2 regions of the Rhizobium sp. Leaf341 genome follow, and region 1 is predicted to be linked to the other one. Evidence: predicted binding sites of a transcription regulator. Region 1 holds the regulator's gene; the other holds the start of a gene.
The links. Region 1 encodes HrcA, which represses chaperone genes, less so after heat shock. Its sites were predicted from a motif close to GTTAGCACTCNCNNNNNGNGAGTGCTAAC; they were not measured.
Positions count from the first base shown of each region.

Region 2: groES (co-chaperone GroES) is a predicted target of HrcA. The motif match lies at 1,922-1,950, and genes of this name have one in related genera.

Region 1 is NZ_LMPE01000003.1:819,716-824,135, reverse strand. It holds gene rdgB (RdgB/HAM1 family non-canonical purine NTP pyrophosphatase) at 1-439, opposite strand, end outside; gene ASG03_RS05460 (VOC family protein) at 558-983, opposite strand; gene rph (ribonuclease PH) at 996-1,712, opposite strand; gene hrcA (heat-inducible transcriptional repressor HrcA) at 1,917-2,978, shown strand; gene grpE (nucleotide exchange factor GrpE) at 3,093-3,728, shown strand; partial or broken gene ASG03_RS22170 (D-arabinono-1,4-lactone oxidase) at 3,846-4,420, opposite strand, start outside.
Region 2 is NZ_LMPE01000003.1:260,320-264,739, reverse strand. It holds gene groL (chaperonin GroEL) at 1-1,494, opposite strand, end outside; gene groES (co-chaperone GroES) at 1,573-1,869, opposite strand; gene chrA (chromate efflux transporter) at 2,123-3,490, shown strand; gene ASG03_RS02850 (TIGR01459 family HAD-type hydrolase) at 3,615-4,420, shown strand, end outside.

The sequences.
Region 1 (4,420 bases):
GGAAGAGCTCCACATGGCCATCCGGCCAGGCAAGGCAAAGAACGGACACGAAGCGGGCGGACCGTGCCGCAGGCGTTGTTGTCCCTGCGTCCTGCAATGCTGCTTCGACCTTGTGCATGGCCATGGCGAAATCGCGCGTTCCATCGGCCGTCTCCGCCCAGTTCGCGGTGTAGACGCCGGGATCGCCGTTCAAGGCGTCCACGACCAGTCCGGAATCGTCGGACAAAGCGGGCAGGCCGGAAGCGCGCGCAGACGCCAGCGCCTTGATGGTCGCGTTTTCCTCGAACGTCGTGCCTGTTTCGTCCGGCTCGATGAAGTTAAGGTCGGCTGCGGATTTCGCAGAAAAGCCGAGCGGCCCGATCAGGTCGCGGATTTCGCGGATCTTGCCGGCATTGTGGCTGGCGACGATAAGGGTCTTGTCGTCAAGCGTGCGTGTCATGATAGGTCTCGAAGGTAAACCGGAGGGCGCTGACGCCACGGAGACGGGGTCGGTAGGACGGATCACCTCCTCGCGCAAGCGCGAGCGGATGATCCGAGCGGGGATCGGGGCGAGCGGTTCAGTCGATGGACCAAAGCCCAGGTTCGGCGCATTCCAGACTGTTGCCGGCCGGATCGCGAAAATAGAAGGATTGCGCCCCGTTCGGCCAGATGATCTCACTCTCGATCATCACGCCATCGGCTGCAAGCCTGTCTCGCAGGGATGCGAGCCTGCCGCTCGAGACGCGAAAGCAGACGTGGCCCGGGCCCGTCGTCCCATGGGCCGGAACGGGCAGAGCCGCACCGTCGGCAGGTTTCAGGGTTTCCATCGGATTGAAGATCAGGAGGACGCCCGGTCCGCAGCGAAAGAACAGGTGGCGACCATCGACGCGGGTAATGCGCTCCAGTCCGAGCACATCCCCATAGAAACGGTCCGCTGCATCCAGATCCGACGCGTAGAGCGCTGTTTCCAGGATGCCTTCGAGTTCCGCCGTCGTCGTGACCATCTTTATCTCCGCTTAGGCGATGATCTGCTTCTGCAAGGTCACCAGCTCCGAGATGCCGTTCTTTGCCAGGCCCATCAGGCTTGCAAATTCCGCTTCGGAAAAAGGCTTGCCTTCGGCCGTACCCTGAATTTCCACGATACCGCCGGATCCCGTCATAACGAAGTTGGCATCCGTCTCCGCGGCACTGTCCTCGAGGTAGTCGAGATCGATCACCGCCTGATCGGCAAAAATCCCGCAGGAGATCGCGGCCACGTGATCCTTCAGCACACGCTCGACTTTCGTCATGTTGCGCGCTTCCATCCACTTCAGGCAGTCGTGCAGCGCGATCCACGCGCCGGTGATCGACGCGGTGCGGGTGCCGCCGTCGGCCTGGATGACGTCGCAGTCGAGCGAGATCTGGCGTTCGCCGAGGGCCTGCAGGTCGACGACGGAGCGCAGCGAGCGGCCGATCAGGCGCTGGATCTCCTGCGTGCGACCGCTCTGCTTACCGGTTGCAGCTTCGCGCTTCATGCGATCGCCGGTCGCCCGCGGCAGCATGCCGTATTCGGCCGTCACCCAGCCCTTGCCGCTGTTGCGCAGCCAGGGTGGGGTCTTCTCCTCAAGGCTCGCGGTGCAAAGCACATGCGTATCACCGAACTTGACCAGGCAGGAGCCTTCGGCATGCTTGGAGACGTTGCGCTCGAAGGTGACCTTGCGCATCTGATCTGTTTTTCTGCCGGACGGCCGCATCTTGGACTCCCTTGGTCTGAAACGTGCGTGCCTTCTAGCCTATATCGCCGCTCAAAGGAAAGACGAGGAGCGAAATAGGCCCGTTGCGACCCGCGAGAGGCCCTGTATGGCAATTTTCCCTTTGTCGATCGCTCGGGCTCTTACTATATTTCGGACATGGCACAGAACGAACGATCCGCCGACAAGGCGGCGCTGACATCGGCAATGCGGGACAGGCTCTCGGCCCTCGACGAGCGCTCCGGCGAGGTCTTCCGCCGGATCGTCGAGAGCTATCTGGACAGCGGCGAGCCGCTGGGGTCGCGCAGCCTGTCGCGGCTTCTTCCCATGTCGCTGTCCCCCGCTTCGGTTCGCAACGTCATGAGCGATTTGGAAGATCTGGGCCTTATCTATTCCCCTCATGTCAGCGCCGGCCGCCTGCCGACTCAGATCGGGCTGCGCTTTTTCGTGGATGCCTTCATGCAGGTCGGCAACCTCTCGGCCGAAGACCGTGCCTCCATCGATCGGCAGGTGCGACGTAGCGACCGCGACCAGCCGGTCGAGCAGCTTTTCAACGAGGCAAGCCAGGTTCTTTCCGGAATGTCGCGCGGCGCAGGGCTCGTCATCACGGCCAAGAACGATCCGGTTCTCAAGCACGTTGAATTCATGCGCCTCGCGCCGACCAAGGCCTTGGCGGTGCTGGTGGGAGAGCATGATCAGGTCGAAAACCGGATCATCGAGCTTCCGGCAGGCGTCACGAGTTCGCAGCTGACGGAGGCGGCCAACTTCCTGAATGCGCATCTGGCAGGCCAGACCCTCGCAGAGGTTCGCGGGCAGTTGCAGAAGGTCAAGGAAACCGTTCGCACGGAACTCGACGTTCTCTCGCAGGATCTGGTCGAGCGGGGCCTCGCCAGTTGGTCCGGCGGCGATGCCGACGACAAGAACCCGACGCAGCTGATCGTTCGCGGGCGCGCCAATCTTCTTGAAGGTTTGGCCGGCGCCGAGGATATCGATCGGCTCCGCATGCTGTTTGATGATCTGGAGAAGAAGGACAGCATGATCGAGCTGCTTAGTCTGGCGGAAACCGGACCGGGTGTGCGGATCTTCATCGGCTCGGAAAACAAACTGTTCTCGCTGTCGGGTTCATCCCTGATCGTCGCGCCGTACAAGGATGGAGACGATCGCATCATCGGCGCCGTCGGTGTCATTGGTCCGACTCGGCTGAATTACGCGCGGATCGTTCCGATGGTGGATTACACGGCCCAACTCATGTCGCGACTTTCACGATAGCCAGCCCAGACGATGCTCGTCAGCGGGCGCTCGGGCGCAACGACCCTTGATTTTTGGCGCTCGAACCTCGATATCGGCATCAAATCCCGAAACGATCCTGAATGCGGAGACGTCATGACCGACGAAACGAACAAACACGGTGCCGAAGCCAGCAATCCGGCTGAAGAAATCGTCACGCCGGCCGAGGCAGATATGCAAGCCATGTTTGAGGATGCCGATGAGGCGACGCAGGCCGACGCCGGCGAGCTGGAGTCGGCACGCGCCGAGGCGGCGGATTTTCGTGATCGCTACCTTCGGCTGGCGGCCGACATGGACAATCTCCGTCGTCGCACCGAGCGCGAGGTCAAGGATGCCAAGTCTTATTCTGTCGCGGGGTTTGCGCGCGACATGCTGGCCGTATCCGACAATCTCCGCCGCGCTCTGGATGCCATCCCCGCCGACGTCAGGGCCGGTGCCGATGCGGGTCTGAGCACGCTGATCGAAGGCGTCGAGCTGACCGAGCGCTCCATGCTCTCGGCGCTGGAGCGGCATGGCATCCGCAAGCTTGAACCGGAAGGCCAGAAGTTCGATCCGAACTTCCATCAGGCCATGTTTGAAATTCCCAATGCCGACGTGCCGCACAATACGGTGGTCCAGGTCGTCCAGGCAGGCTTTACGATCGGCGAGCGCGTGCTGCGTCCGGCCATGGTCGGCGTCGCCAAGGGCGGACCGAAGACCCCCGCAGCGGACGGCGAGTCCTCGGCCGGCTGACCTTCGGCATAAGGCGAAATTCGCGCGATTGGATGACGACAAGGCCGGGAAGAGGGCTCTCTTCCTGGCCTTGTTCTTTGAGATGCTCCGAGTGGCGGCCCTTTGCCAGGGTGCAGCCTATCCAAAGAGCTGTCGAAGATGGTCGTTGAGAAAGACCCCACTGGGGTCGAGCCTTTCTCGCAGGGCACGGAAATCCCCGGCGCGGGGATAAAGCGACGTCACGTCGTCGCTCGTCAGGAAATGCAGCTTGCCCCAGTGCGGCCGGGAGCCAAACTGCCGCAGGATTGCGTCGACGTCCGAGAGATAGGACCAGTAGTCGGTACCCGGCTGTCCGGACACCGAGAGCGTGATCGAATCCTGCTCGAAGAACGGGCTGATCCAACCGGGATCGCCAGCCGTGAAACGGTATTCGATCGGGTAGATGCAGGTCGGATGCTTCGTGAGCATCAGCTCACGCACTGCCCGGCATGCTTCCTTGCCGTGCCGTAAGGGTACTGCATATTCCAGCTCGTGAAAATTCGGGACATACTCGATCGGGTAGATCTCCGAGGAGTACGCGATCTTCTCGAACCCTGCTTCCATCGGATCGGCGTCCGTGATGTTGATGATCTTCATCTCGCACACGTCGGAAAGACGGTCGGTCGTCGAGACGGAGGCCGTGTCCGGCAGGCAGTAGCAGTGTCGGCTTTCCG
Region 2 (4,420 bases), 560 kb from region 1:
CTTGACCGGGTCGACGATGCCCATGGCGATCATGTCGCCATATTCCGACGTCTGGGCGTTGTAGCCGTAGTTGTCGTCGTTCTTTTCGAGGATCTTGCCGACCACGATCGAAGCTTCGTCACCGGCATTGTCGGCGATCTGGCGAACGAGCGACTGAAGGGCGCGACGAACGATGGCAACGCCGGCCTGCTGGTCCGGGTTTTCGCCCGTGACGTTGAGAACGGCCGAGCAACGCAGCAGGGCGACGCCGCCGCCGGGGACGATGCCTTCCTGAACGGCTGCACGCGTTGCGTTCAGCGCGTCATCGATGCGGTCCTTGCGTTCCTTGACTTCGATTTCCGTCGAGCCGCCGACGCGGATGACGGCAACGCCACCAGCGAGCTTGGCCAGGCGTTCCTGCAGCTTTTCGCGGTCGTAGTCCGAAGAGGTTTCTTCGATCTGCGCCTTGATCTGGGCCACGCGGCCTTCGATCTCGTTCTTGGCGCCGGCGCCGTCGACGATGGTCGTGTTTTCCTTGGAGATCGAGATCTTCTTGGAACGGCCGAGCATTTCGAGCGTGACGTTTTCGAGCTTGATGCCGAGGTCTTCGGAGATCACCGTGCCGCCCGTCAGGATGGCGATGTCTTCCAGCATGGCCTTGCGGCGGTCGCCGAAGCCCGGAGCCTTGACGGCAGCGATCTTGAGGCCGCCACGCAGCTTGTTGACGACGAGCGTTGCAAGAGCTTCGCCTTCGACGTCTTCAGCGATGATGAGGAGCGGCTTGCCGGTCTGAACGACGGCTTCGAGAACCGGAAGCATTGCCTGCAGGTTCGACAGCTTCTTCTCGTGAAGGAGAATGTAAGCGTCGTCGAGGTCTGCGACCATCTTTTCCGGGTTGGTCACGAAGTAGGGGCTGAGGTAGCCGCGGTCGAACTGCATGCCTTCGACGACTTCGAGTTCGGTTTCGGCGGTCTTGGCTTCTTCGACGGTGATGACACCCTCGTTGCCGACCTTCTGCATGGCTTCAGCGATATCAGCGCCGACCTGCTTGTCGCCGTTTGCCGAGATCGTGCCGACCTGGGCGACTTCTTCCGATGTGGAGATCGGCTTTGCCTTGGCCTGCAGGTCCTTGACGACGGCCGTGACGGCGAGGTCGATACCGCGCTTCAGGTCCATCGGGTTCATGCCGGCGGCAACGGCCTTGTTGCCTTCGCGAACGATCGCCTGGGCCAGAACGGTTGCCGTCGTGGTGCCGTCGCCGGCGATGTCGTTGGTCTTGGAAGCAACTTCCCGGACCATCTGCGCGCCCATGTTCTCGAACTTGTCTTCCAGTTCGATTTCCTTGGCGACGGAAACGCCGTCCTTGGTGATGCGCGGTGCGCCGAAGGACTTGTCGATGACGACGTTGCGGCCCTTGGGGCCCAGCGTGACCTTGACGGCATCAGCGAGGACATCGACGCCGCGCAGCATCTTTTCGCGCGCGGTGCGGCCGAATTTTACTTCTTTAGCTGCCATTTTGAAAACTCCCGGGCATAAGCCCAAATTTTAAGTTCGTCGGATTGTACGAAGAAACTGCCGGAGGCAGAGCCGAAATCAGGCGATAACGCCCATGATGTCGGATTCCTTCATGATCAGCAGGTCTTCGCCGTTGAGCTTGACTTCGGTGCCCGACCACTTGCCGAACAGGATGCGGTCGCCGGCCTTGACGTCCAGGGGGACGACCTTGCCGCTGTCGTCACGCGCGCCGGAGCCGACGGCGACGATTTCGCCTTCCTGCGGCTTTTCCTTGGCGGTGTCGGGAATGATGATGCCGCCCTTGGTCTTGGCTTCGGACTCAACGCGACGGACGACGACGCGATCGTGCAGGGGGCGGAATGTAGTGCTTGTCATTGTCTTTTCCCTCGATCAAATGACGCTGGGATCTCTTGGGATCCATCGATCTGTTAGCACTCCTGTAGGTCGAGTGCTAGCACTGCTGAGATAAGAGCGCTGCGGACGGGAGTCAAGATCGGCGTGGGTTTTTCTGTCGCCGCCCTGTCACGCGGGCGTCGTAAGGAGCGGGATCCGCAAGCGGCGCCGGCCCTTCGCACGGCGCAGACGACACGCGGAACGATCGGCCGGCCGGCGTGGCCACGGGAAGAGTATGAACGAGCAACACGGCACGAATGCGACAGCCGCCCAAGGGAGCCTGGCGGACGATGATCCTCATGATGGGCGCATGGCCGCCCGGCCGACGTTTGCGGAGGCAGCGCAGGTCTGGGCGCGCATCGGGTTCTTGAGCTTCGGCGGCCCCGCAGGCCAGATCGCGCTGATGCACCGCGAGGTCGTGGAGACCCGGCGCTGGGTGGCGGAGGATCGGTTCCTGCATGCGCTGAACTACTGCATGCTGCTGCCGGGGCCGGAGGCACAGCAGCTCGCCGTCTATATCGGCTGGCTGCTGCACGGCACGCGCGGCGGGCTGGTGGCCGGCATCCTCTTCGTGCTGCCGGGCCTCTGCATCTTGCTCGGCCTGTCGACGCTCTATGCGCTCTATCACCAGACAGGCACGCTGTCGGCCGCCTTCTTTGGCTTGAAGGCTGCGGTTCTCGCCATCGTGGTGGAGGCGCTGCTGCGCCTTGCGCGACGGGCGCTGACGACGACCACGGCGCGAACGATCGCCGCCGTCGCCTTCGCGTCCCTGTTCTTCTTCTCCGTTCCGTTCCCGCTGGTCATCCTGGCCGCCGGCCTGTTCGGGCTGCTGCGCGCCGACCGCCTGAGTGTCGTCCCGCCCGCGCCGGACACCGCGGCGCCCGCGCGGACATGGTCGCAGACGCTCATGCTTGTCGCCGTCTGGGCCTGTCTCTGGGTGGCGCCGCTTGGCCTCATCGTCCTTCTCTGGGGCGGCGGGACGGTTTTCTCCGCCCTTCATGTCTTCTTCTCCAAGATGGCCGTGGTCACCTTTGGCGGGGCCTATGCGGTGCTGTCCTATGTCGCCCAGCAGGCGGTGGAAACGCATCACTGGCTGCGCCCGGGCGAAATGCTGGACGGCCTGGCGCTCGCGGAGACCACGCCGGGGCCGCTCGTGCTGGTCTTGACCTTCGTCGCCTACATGGCCGCGTTCCGCGTGCCGCCGGCCGGGCTCGATCCCGTCCTCTCCGGTCTCATCGGCGGGCTGGTGGCCACCTGGGTCACCTTCGTGCCCTGCTTCGCCCTGATCTTTCTCGGAGCACCCTCCGTCGAGCGGCTGCGCGGAAACCGGATGGCGGTTGCCGCGATGGCAGCGATCTCGGCAGCCGTCGTCGGCGTCATCCTCAATCTCGCCGTCTGGTTCTCCCTGCACGTGCTGTTCGAGCGCGTGCAGCAGATCCGCGTCGGTCCCCTGGTCGTGGCGGTGCCCGACCTTGCCTTTTTCAACCCCTGGGCCGCGCTTCTCGCGCTTCTGGCGGGCGGCCTCCTGTTCGTGATCCGCCTCGGCGTGGTCGGCACGCTAACGGTCTGCGCTGCCGGCGGCCTTCTTCTCTCGCTGTTGTGAAGCCCCCGAACGGCGCAATTCCGCAGGAATGCGGCGGATAAGCAGGGCGAATGCCGCGTTTAGGCTTGTCTTTTGGCGACGTCCTTGCGATGTCAGCCGACAGAAGTCTCAATGGGAAGCCTGCATGGCCGTTCGCATCAACAGCTTTCGCGACATCGCAAACCGTTATGACGTGGTGCTTTGCGACGTCTGGGGCGTGCTCCACAATGGCGTCGCGGCCTTTCGCTCGGCCTGCGAAGCCCTGACGGACGCGCGTAATCGCGGCCTGACCGTGGTGCTCGTCACCAATTCGCCGCGCCCGCATCCCGGCGTCATCGTCCAGATCCGCGGCCTCGGCGTACCCGACACCGCCTATGACAGGATCGTCACCTCCGGCGACGTCACGCGGGCGCTGATCGCGGCAGGCCCGAAGAAGGTCTACTTCATCGGCTCCGACCGCGACTTTCCGCTGCTGGCCGGTCTCGGCGTCGATATCGTCTCGTCCGAGGATGCCGAGATCATCGTCTGTGCCGGATTTTTCGACGATGAAACAGAGACGCCGGACGATTACCGGGCGACGCTCTCGACGCTCGTCAAGCGCAACCTGCCCTTCATCTGCGCCAATCCGGATCTCGTGGTCGAGCGCGGCGATCGGCTGGTGCCCTGCGCCGGCGCCATCGCCAAGCTCTATGAGGAACTGGGCGGCGAGGCGCGCATCGCCGGCAAGCCGCACAAGCCGATCTATCGCGCGGCGCTCACCGAAGCGCGTAGCGTGCGCGGTGCGCTGGACGGCGCCCGCGTGGTCGCCATCGGCGATGGCATGCCGACCGATGTTCGCGGCGCGCAGGACAGCGGGATCGATGTGCTCTACATCGGCGCCGGCATCCACGGGGCTGAATACATGACCGGCGAGAAGACCGACGAGGCCAAGCTGGCCGCGTTTCTGAAGAA